Regions from separate parts of the Glutamicibacter sp. St.4D3 genome, predicted to be linked through region 1. Evidence: riboswitches for the same ligand, from Rfam matches in the RefSeq annotation. Region 1 holds a riboswitch; each other region holds the start of a gene.
The links. A riboswitch is a leader RNA that binds a small molecule or an ion and turns the genes downstream of it on or off. The one in region 1 is predicted to bind S-adenosylmethionine.
Positions count from the first base shown of each region.

Region 2: it holds a riboswitch for S-adenosylmethionine, as region 1 does, so the genes downstream of both, AC6I21_RS02925 (methylenetetrahydrofolate reductase) here and AC6I21_RS03805 (bifunctional o-acetylhomoserine/o-acetylserine sulfhydrylase) in region 1, are expected to answer to the same signal.
Region 3: it holds a riboswitch for S-adenosylmethionine, as region 1 does, so the genes downstream of both, AC6I21_RS14425 (hypothetical protein) here and AC6I21_RS03805 (bifunctional o-acetylhomoserine/o-acetylserine sulfhydrylase) in region 1, are expected to answer to the same signal.

Region 1 covers NZ_AP039380.1:831,041-834,305, forward strand. The annotation lists gene AC6I21_RS03795 (CPBP family intramembrane glutamic endopeptidase) at 57-827, shown strand; gene AC6I21_RS03800 (VOC family protein) at 934-1,578, opposite strand; SAM riboswitch class IV at 1,768-1,887, shown strand; gene AC6I21_RS03805 (bifunctional o-acetylhomoserine/o-acetylserine sulfhydrylase) at 1,977-3,265, shown strand, end outside.
Region 2 covers NZ_AP039380.1:625,643-628,907, reverse strand. The annotation lists gene metE (5-methyltetrahydropteroyltriglutamate--homocysteine S-methyltransferase) at 1-476, opposite strand, end outside; gene AC6I21_RS02925 (methylenetetrahydrofolate reductase) at 560-1,480, opposite strand; SAM riboswitch class I at 1,592-1,682, opposite strand; gene AC6I21_RS02920 (hypothetical protein) at 2,096-2,500, shown strand; gene AC6I21_RS02915 (deoxyguanosinetriphosphate triphosphohydrolase family protein) at 2,554-3,265, shown strand, end outside.
Region 3 covers NZ_AP039380.1:3,131,219-3,134,483, forward strand. The annotation lists gene AC6I21_RS14415 (AI-2E family transporter) at 1-33, opposite strand, end outside; gene AC6I21_RS14420 (4a-hydroxytetrahydrobiopterin dehydratase) at 229-927, opposite strand; gene AC6I21_RS14425 (hypothetical protein) at 1,053-1,733, opposite strand; SAM riboswitch class IV at 1,792-1,908, opposite strand; gene AC6I21_RS14430 (M15 family metallopeptidase) at 2,025-2,690, opposite strand; gene AC6I21_RS14435 (response regulator transcription factor) at 2,766-3,265, shown strand, end outside.

The DNA of each region.
Region 1 (3,265 bases):
TCGCAGCCACCGCGGTGCTTCAGCCCAGGCACAGCGGGCACGCATAGGATCAAGGGGTGCAAAGCAATCTGGCAGACGGCCCGCGGCAGGCGGGGCCGCTGAAATTCGAGATCTTTTTGGTGCTGGCGCTGTCGCTGGGCCAAAGCGCGGTGTATTCGATCGTCAGCTTCCTGGACAAGGTGACCCGCGCGCCGCTGGGTGAGCAGACCACCTCGATGAACAACCCGCTCAGCGCCCGGCCCTGGTTCGATCTGACCTACCAGCTGCTGGACATCGCCTTCGCCCTGGTGCCGGTGGCGCTGGCGCTGTACTTCATGGCGCGCAGTCTGGGGCTCGGGCCGCGGCAGGTGGGGTTCGATTTGCGCCGGCCCGGCCGAGACGCGGCCTGGGGCGCCGGCTTGTTCCTGGCGATGGGGCTGGGCACCCTGGGCCTGTACGCGGTGGGGCGGGCGCTGGGGCTGACCACCGCGCTGTCGGTGGCGAACCTGGAGGGGTATTGGTGGACGGTGCCGGTGCTGCTGCTGTCCGCGGCCCGCCACGCGGTGCTGGAGGAGGTGCTCATGCTGGCCTTCCTCTTCGCCCACGGCCGGGCGCTGAAGATCGCCCCCTGGGCGCTGCTTCTGGGGTCGGCGCTGCTGCGCGGCAGCTACCACCTGTACCAGGGATTCGGGCCGTTCATCGGCAACGCGGTGATGGGCGCCGTGTTCGGTTGGGTGTACCTGCGGTGGGGGCGGGTGATGCCGCTGGTGATCGCGCACTTCCTGCTCGACGCGGTGGGCTTTGTGGGCTTCGCGCTGATCGGTCCGGCGATCGGGATCGGCGGCTGAGCCGGCCGCCCGGCCTTTGCGCCGCGGCGCCGGCGGGTTAACGGATCAGGGGCAGGGGGCGAACCCTCGCGGTTCACGCCCTGCCCCTATATCCGTGCGTCCTTGGCTACAGCACGACCTCGCCCTTGGGGGTCTGGAAGGTGACCGAGAGGATGCCCGGGGTCCCGTTGGGGGACTGGTAGCTCATGGTGACCTCGCCCAGCTGCACCTCATCGGGCTTGCCCAGCCACTCCAGCACCCGGTCGCGGGAGCCGGCGATGGTGATCTCATCGATGAAGCCCACCGGGTCCAGGGCGCGGGAAGGGTGCAGGTCCTCGGTGCCGTCGTCCCAGCGCAGCAGGTAGGGCACCTGCGGGTCGGCGATCAGGCCCTTGATGCCGATCTGCTGCCAGGTCAGTTCGCGCCCGTCGGGGAACTTGCGGTTGCCCGGCACGGCCTGGCGGCCCAGCCGTTGCTCGGCCTGGCCCATCTCATCCAGGGACACGCACCAGCCCATCCATCCCCCGCCCAGTTCGGAGCGGGCGCGCACGGCCTGCCCGAAGGGGGCCTTGAGGCTTGCCGGGTGGTCCAGCACCTCGACGACTTCCAGGTACTGGTTGTGCTGCAGCGGAAAAATTACATTGCGAGTTCCGAATCGTGGGTGGATCCCACCCTTGACGAACTCCAGGCCCAGGGTCTGGGAGATGCGTTCGGCGGTTTCCATCAGCCCATCGGGGCCACATGCATACGAAACGTGATCTAGCCTCATCATGCGATCATCATGCCATTTTTGTGATCCAAGTCTCGACTTAGGGTCGCCTAATTATTTCTCCAGGTGTTGACGTTCCGGCCCGAACGTGCCAAGTGCGGCGCAAGGGGTGCGCTGTTGTGTGACCGATTGCGACGCCGCGGACGCAGCGCCGATTGCATCGTCCGCCGCGCCTGCGGCACACTGGTGGCAGGTCATGAGTCCCAGCTACGAGCCCCGGCTTGCTGGGCGGCAACCCTCCAACCGCGGTGGGGTGCCCCGGGTGAAGACCTGGCCCTGCACACCTAGGTGTGCCAAGGACAAGCGCGGGTTACACCCTGAGAACTCACCGGCCACCGGCCTCTTAGGGTGAATTTCAGTGGTGTACCCCCGAATAGTCAACGAACTATGGGAGGAAAACCATGAGCGAAAACTGGTCATTCGAGACCCGTCAGATCCACGCCGGGCAAAGCCCGGACCCGCACACCGGGGCCCGGGCCCTGCCGATCTACCAGACCACGTCCTTCGAATTCCCCACCGCGCAGACCGCGGCCGAGCGCTTTGCGCTGCAGGACCTGGGTCCGATCTACACCCGCATCGGCAACCCCACCCAGGAGGCGGTGGAGAACCGGATCGCCAGCCTGGAGGGCGGGGTGGGCGCCCTGCTGCTGGCCTCCGGGCAGGCGGCCACCACGTTCGCGATCCTGAACCTGGCCGAGGCGGGGGACCACATCGTGGCCAGCCCCAGCCTCTACGGGGGCACCCAGAACCTGTTCAAGCACACGCTGCGCAAGCTGGGAATCGAGGTCAGCTTCGTGGCCGACCCGGACGACCTGCAGGGGTGGCGCGCCGCGATCCGCCCGAACACCAAGGCGCTGTTCGGCGAGGTGGTCTCCAACCCGCGCCAGGACGTGCTGGACATTGCGGCGATCGCGGACATCGCCCACGCGGCCGGCGTGCCGCTGCTGGTGGACAACACCCTGTCCACCCCCTACCTGATCCGCCCGATCGAGTCCGGCGCGGACATCGTCATCCACTCGGCCACGAAGTACCTGGGCGGGCACGGCACCGCGATCGCCGGGGTGATCGTGGATTCGGGCAACTTCGACTTCGGGGCCGACCCGCAGAAGTTCCCGGGCTTCAACACCCCGGATGAGTCCTACAACAACCTGGTCTTCGCCCGCGACCTGGGCGTGGACGGCGCACTGGGGGCGAACCTGGCCTACATCCTCAAGGCGCGGGTGCAGCTGCTGCGCGACCTGGGTTCGGCCGTGTCCCCCTTCAACGCGTTCTTGATCGCCCAGGGCCTGGAAACCCTGTCCCTGCGCATGGAGCGCCACGTGGCCAACGCGGTCCAGGTGGCCCGCTGGCTGGAGGCGCACCCGCAGGTGCAGCAGGTCTCCTACGCCGGGCTGCCCTCCTCCCCGTGGTACGAACGCGGACGCAAGTACGGGCCGAACGGGGTGGGCGCGATCGTCTCCTTCGACGTGGCCGGCGGGGCCGCGGCCGGCCAGGCGTTCGCCGATGCGCTGGTGCTGCATTCGAACGTGGCCAACCTGGGGGACGTGCGCTCCCTGGTGGTGCACCCGGCCTCCACCACCCACGCCCAGCTCAGCGACGCCGAGCAGCTGGCCGCGGGGGTGCGTCCGGGGCTGGTGCGCCTGAGCGTGGGGCTGGAGAACGTCAAGGACATCCTGGCCGACCTGGAACT
Region 2 (3,265 bases), 210 kb from region 1:
TGCCCGGCCCGGGCGTGGGCGGTGAAGTTCTCCAGCAGCCCGGCGGGGTTGGCGCGCAGGGTGGTGCGCTCGCCGAGCTCCGGGACCAGGTAGTGGTAGTTGGTGTCGAACCACTTGGTCATTTCCAGTGGGGCGCGCTGCGCGTCACCGCGGGCCAGGGTGAAGGCGTCGGCGGTGCTCAGCGGGGCGCTGAGCACCTCGGCGAAGCGGGAGGGCACCGCCCCGAGCGCCACCAGCGTGTCCAGCACCTGGTCGTAGTAGGCGTGGTCCCCGGGCAGGGAGCCGTTCGCCGGGTCAAGCCCCAGCTGCACCAGGCGTTCCAGGTTCTGCTGCTGCACGGCAAAGGCCCGCTCGTGCAGCTGCTGCTCGGTCAGGGTGCCGGCCCAGTGCGCCTCCAGCGCCTTTTTCAGTTCGCGGCGCCGGCCGATGCGCGGGTAGCCGAGGATGCTGGCCTGCGGGAAGTGCTGCTTGCTCATGGTGTTCTCCTAGTTTTCTGCCGGACCGGGGTGCCCGGCCGGGTCGATGGTTAATTCGGTGGTTCGTCGGTGGAAACGGGCGCCTAGGTCCCGCTGTGGGCGGCCCAGGATTGGGCCAGGGTGCTGCGGGCGCCGGGCAGCTGCAGCTGCTCGATCACGTCCAGGCTGCCGCGGTGGTCGTTGAACGTGTACAGGTGCAGCCCCGGGGCCCCGTCATCGAACGCCGCCCGGGCCAGGTCCACCGCCCAGCGCACCCCGATGCGGTGGCGTTCGGCGTCGCTGGTCGCGCTTTGCAGCGCGTGGGCCAGGATCGGGTCCGGCTGCACCCCGGTCAGCGCCGCCAGCCGGTTCAGCCGGCGCAGCGAATTGAGCGGGATGATGCCGGGGATGATCGGGATGCACACCCCGGCGCGGCGGGCCGCGGCGAGCAGCCCCCGATAGTCCTCGGGCTGGAAGTAGACCTGGGTGATCGCATAGTCCGCCCCGGAGCGCTGCTTGCCCAGCAGCACCTCGATGTCGTGCTCGAAGCTCGGGGACTCGGGGTGGCGGTGCGGGTAGGCGGCCACCCCCACCCCCAGCCGGCCCCCGGCCAGGGAGGCGGCGTGTTCGTCCTCCACCTGGCGGATCAGCTCGATCAGGTAGCGGGCGAACGGGAATTCACCGCGCCAGCCCTGCGGGTCCTGCGGCAGGTCACCGCGTAGCGCCAGCACCCCGCGCACCCCCAGGGCGATGAAGTGGCGGATCAGCACGCGCAGCGACTGCGCCGACTCCCCCACACAGGTCAGGTGCGCCAGCGGGCGCAGCTTGGTCTGGGTGACGAGGTGTTCGATCAGCGCCAGGGACTGGGCGCGGCGGGCCGGGGTGCCCGAATAGGTGACCGAGACGTAGTCCGGGCTGGTGTCGGCCAGCTGCTCGATGCTGTGGTAGACCGACTCGGCCACCTCGCGGTTCACCGGCGGGTAGAGCTCGTAGGACAGGGACGGTGGGGCCACCGAACCGGGCATGTGTTCCTCCTCGTGTCAGCGACGAGGCAGTGCACCGTGACCCGCACCCTGGGGGGTGCGCCCGGCAGCGGCCGGGCCCGGCGCGGCGGCCGGGGCGGATCGGACGGTACTGCTCCATCGTTTCTGGCATTAGCACCTTTCGGTTTCCCGGTGGTTGCTGCGGCGTCGTCGAGCCAGATCTCTTAGCCGCTCTTGATGGGTTGTTGGTGATTCCATCGTTCGCCAGGGCCCGGCGGCGGCGCAAGCACGCCGGGCCGCACCGCGTCATCCGCCGTCCCACCCCGTCATGTGACGCGTGAACGTTAAGATGACGCGATTCTTACGCCCTCAGTGTGACGCGTGGGCGGTGACCGGTTTTCCCCGGGTTGCCGGGGGCGCACCGGGGGCAGGGCCGCTGAAGTGTTGCACCGGGCGGCTTTGTGTGACGCGGTGATGACGCCCCGTGCGGCCCGTGCCAAAGCCCGGCCGATCACATACACTGCGGGAAAGGATGAAAGCCTTCGGCCACTGGGTGCGCCGGCAGGCGCCGCGCAGCACCGCGGCCCCGGGCGCCGCGCAGCACCGCGGCGCCCGGGGCCGCGGACGCAGGGGCCGGACCGGTGCCAAGGAGCCGCAATGTACACCGCAATCCGCCTGTCCTTGACCGTGGTGCTGTGCCTGGTCGCCTCGCTGGTGTTGCCGATGCTGTATTCGCGCCTCCTGCAGCCGCTGCGCCAGCAGGTGCAGTACGGCGGCACGGTCAGCGGCCTGCTGGTGCTGACCGGGGCCTGCCTGCTGGTCTACGGGCTGCTGCTGGCAGTGCAGGGCCGGGTGCTGGAGGAGTTGCCCCGGCGCTGGCCGGCCGCCGGGCTGGTGGTGCTCACCGCCACCGGCTGTGTGCTCTTGAGCTGGTACGGGCAGCTGAGCTGGTTTTTCGGAACCCAGTCCTTCCTGGCCGCGCTGGTGTACATCGGGTTCACCCTCGGTGCACTGCTGCTGCGCCGCCCGGCCCGCCCGCTGGATCGGCGGGCCGGGGCATGAACCCGCACGCTTCCCGGACCGCGGCCGGTGCATCATCTAGGCTGGTGACTACGATGAATGCCAGGCAGAAGACCCACCTAAGCGGCGGGCGCGAGCGCGCCATCAACGAAGCTGCACGCCCCGATGAGGACGAGTTCCGTGTGGACATTGAGCGGATCCGCTTCTCCCCCTACTTTTCCCGGCTCTCCGCGGTCACCCAGGTGATCCCGCAGGCCGGGGCCGGCACCGTGGTGCACAACCGGCTGACCCATTCGCTGAAGGTGTCGGCCGTGGCCCGCTCGATCGCGATCGGGCTGCGCAACTCGGATCCGCGCACCCAACAGCTGGTGGAGGAGCTGGGCGGCTGCGACCCGGTGGTGGTGCAGGCCGCGGCCGCCGCCCACGACCTGGGCCACCCGCCGTTTGGGCACCTGGGTGAGCAGGAGCTGGACCGGGTGGCGCGGCAGAGCCTGGGGCTGCCCGACGGGTTTGAGGGCAACGCCCAGACCTTTCGCATCCTCACCGCCCTGGACAGCTGCGACGCCACCGCCCGCGGGCTGAACCTGACCCGGGCGGTGCGCGCCGGGGTGCTGAAGTACCCGTGGTCGCGCAACGAATGGCTGAACCAGCCGCTGCGCTCCCCGCAGGACCTGCCGCGCGGGGCCGGGAACCATTCGGGGGCCGGGGCGGCGAAGTTCTCCTGCTATGACATCGAGATCGCCGAGATGCACGATGTGCTCTCCGTGTTCCCGCGCATCGCCGCCCACCAGCAGACCCTGGAATGCT
Region 3 (3,265 bases), 1.0 Mb from region 1:
CCACGCCTGTTCATCCAGCGGGGAGGACTCCACCCGTGTTTTCCTGCTGCCTGATGTACGCCTGCGAAAGAAAGCCATGGTCGCTCCTACCATCGGCCAATATTGGGTCGGGCAGCAGTCGCGCCCGGTAGGTCCTGCACTGCTGGTTCAGCCGAGTACCGTTCCCGTCGACATCACCATTTCATCTTCGTGCCACGCAGATGCAGCGACGCTGCACCACGCAACGGACTATTCGCGGCCGGACTCGGCCTCGGTGCAAATGCACAGCCGGTTGCCCTGCTTGTCCGTGACAATCACCCAACTTGGCGCGTACTCGTAGTCGAACTCCGCGTCGGTGGTTTTCAAGGTTTCCAGCAGGTCGCCACTGTGGCTGTGGGGCACCGTTACATCAACGTGGAATCGGTTCTGGTTCGGCGTCTGGGTCTCCTGGAACCAGATGGCCGGGCCACGGCCATGCGGGTCGGTCAGCGCACCGTCCGCCGCCTGTTCATAGCCCAGGGCCGCCTGCCAGATCTTGGAGATCTGTTGCGGGTTTTCGGTATCGATGGCGATTTCCACCGTCCGGACCAGGCCCAGGTCCACTTGGGCACCAAAGTTTTCGGCCTGATCGGAGATCTGGGTGGCCAGGGTGAAGTCCCGTGACGTTACTCCGCCGACATCATGGGACACCAGGTTGACGAACACCGTGTCATAACGCCAGTCCACGTCCGGATGATGTCCGGCTTCCTCGGCCAGCGCGCCAATCGCCGACACGAGCTGAATCGCGGCGGCCGAGCTCGGGCACTTGAAAGCGGTCCGCAAGGACCCCAGCCCGTAGCGCCAGTGCGGCAATTGTGAGAGCCGTGCCTGAATTTCGTCTGATGACAGCACATCTTTGCCTGACATTGTTCTTGCCTCTCTGCGGATGGAGCCAACGACCGTGACCATAATGGCCACGGTCGTCCTCAGCTTGCCGCTCCCCTGAAGAAGAAAGAAGGCCCCTTAGCCAATTGCCAGCGTTGCGCGTCGAACGCGCCGTCGCTCGTCGTAGCAGGCCTCCCCCCTGTCCCGGTCTACATACCCAGCAGGAGGATCTTCTCCACCGCTACCGAGATCGGCAGGCGGACCAGCAGGCCCGGCAGGTCCTGCCAGTGCTCGGGGTTGAGGTTCGCACCGTTCGCTCCGAGGCTCCCGCTGGAAAGATTCAGTTCGGCCAACCGGCCCTCGAACCAATCCTCACGCCCTGCCCACTTCGCCTTGCTCCGGCAGCGCTCCACGACGCTTTCAAGCTTCGCGTGCAATAGACAGTACAGTTCCGGGGTAAACCCGGCGCGCATCCACTTGTGGATGTACCGTTCCGTGTCATGCCCGCGGTACAGTTCGCCATCCAGCAGCATTGCGGACCGTTGGCTCTTGACGATGCGCCAATTTCCCTTCGGACGCGGGAGGTACGGTGGAGCGTACGGGTTTTCCAACAGTGCGGCATCCCACCGCAGGTCCAGTTGTTCCCTTACCGTTGGTTCATTTCCCTTGATGCCTGCCGGCAGACCGTACTTGTCGACCGGAATCTCTAGCGGGCCTCCCCGAACCAGCTCGGCCCGGCCGTCGGCACGCAGTCTCATGGCCTGATAGATCTTCGCGGCCGATTCCGTGCCAACAACATCATCACCGTAAAGCTCCCGGCGCCAGGCCTCGAAGTCCTGCGCATGTTCCTTGTTGAAGTTCTCGTGCTGGCTGCGTTCGTTTTCAGACAATTGTTGTTCCCCTCGCATGGGAGGACCCGGCGACGGAGGATTTATCTCCGCCGCGGCATCCACCGACTTGCCCGGCGGCTGGTGCCGCGGACCGGTTCTTCCCCTGGGGCACCCCGCTCGGTTGAGGAGGGTTGCCGTGCAGCAAGCCAGGTACTTATCGCTGCAGCTCGTGAACCTGGGAATCATCCTATGCGTCCGGTCCGACGGTTTGGCGTCCGCGTAGGCCGCGATTGCTCACTGTGGATTGTTCATTATCGAAGGAACGGTCCACTTGTCACCTAATTCGTGTTTCTAGCGCTGCAGCCGAGGGTCTTCTGTCGGATCCGTGTACGGGGCGGGGCAGCCCTGGCTGACCGCTTCCGGGCGCAGCTCAAAGTGCCACGGCTCATTTTCGTACACCGTGCACAGTCCGTAGTAGCGACCATGCTGGCCTAGCCACGCCCGCGCGTCATAGGATCCGATGTCTATCGCATTGCCGGAAACATGCGGTGAAGTCTGCGCAGTTGCAACCCACCGGGCGGCTTCACGCTTCGACCCATACCGGTCTACCGCTTCGGCCAGCAGTTGCTGCTGAAATGCTTCCGAGCGCCAGCCACTGTTGACGATGAACTTGATGTCATCCTTGGCGGCGTCGGATTCTGCCTCATTCATCGCCTCGCGCAGGTCCGGACTCAAGTAGTGCACGGCTGGTACCTGGGACTTCAGGGTGGTTCCTGAAGGCACATCCCCACCAGCCACCCCTAACGCACCTGCCCTTGGCTCTTGTCCTCCCTGGACCACCGAAGTCACGGTTGCCGCCATGGATGAGGGACTCCAGTCACTGCGGGTTCCGAGCGTTAGGGCCAGGGCAAGCACCCACAGGGTGGTAAGCAGCGCCAGAAGCACCAGGATGATTTTGGTCAGGAGGGATTTCTTGCGGTGCTTGGCCAGTCGCATTTTTCTCATGAAACCAGTCAAGGCGGCGTCCTGTTGCCGGGCCGTATCGAAATTTTGATATGCCCGCGATATGTTCCGGCTCGTACGATTGGGGCTATGCGTGTACTGATCGTCGAGGACGAACTCCTGATGGCGGAGGCGATCCGGGACGGATTGCGCTTGGAAGCCATCGCTGCAGATATCGCCGGGGACGGTGATACGGCCTTGGAACTTTTGGAGATCAATGCCTACAAGATCGCCATCCTCGACCGTGACATTCCCGGCCCCTCCGGCGATGAAGTGGCCCGTTCCATCGTGGCCTCCGGTACCGGTTTGCCGATCCTGATGCTGACCGCCGCCGACCGGCTCGATGAGAAGGCCTCAGGTTTTGAATTGGGCGCGGATGACTACCTGACGAAGCCATTTGAGCTCCAGGAACTGGCGATGCGCCTGCGGGCATTGAGTCGGCGCCGGGCTCATCACCGCCCTCCGGTCCGCGAAATAGCTGGAGTAAGGCTGGATCCCTTTCGCCGCGAGGTCTACCGAGAAGGCCGCTATGTGGCTTTAACACGCAAGCAGTTCGCGGTATTGGAAGTCCTCATGGGAGCAGAAGGCGG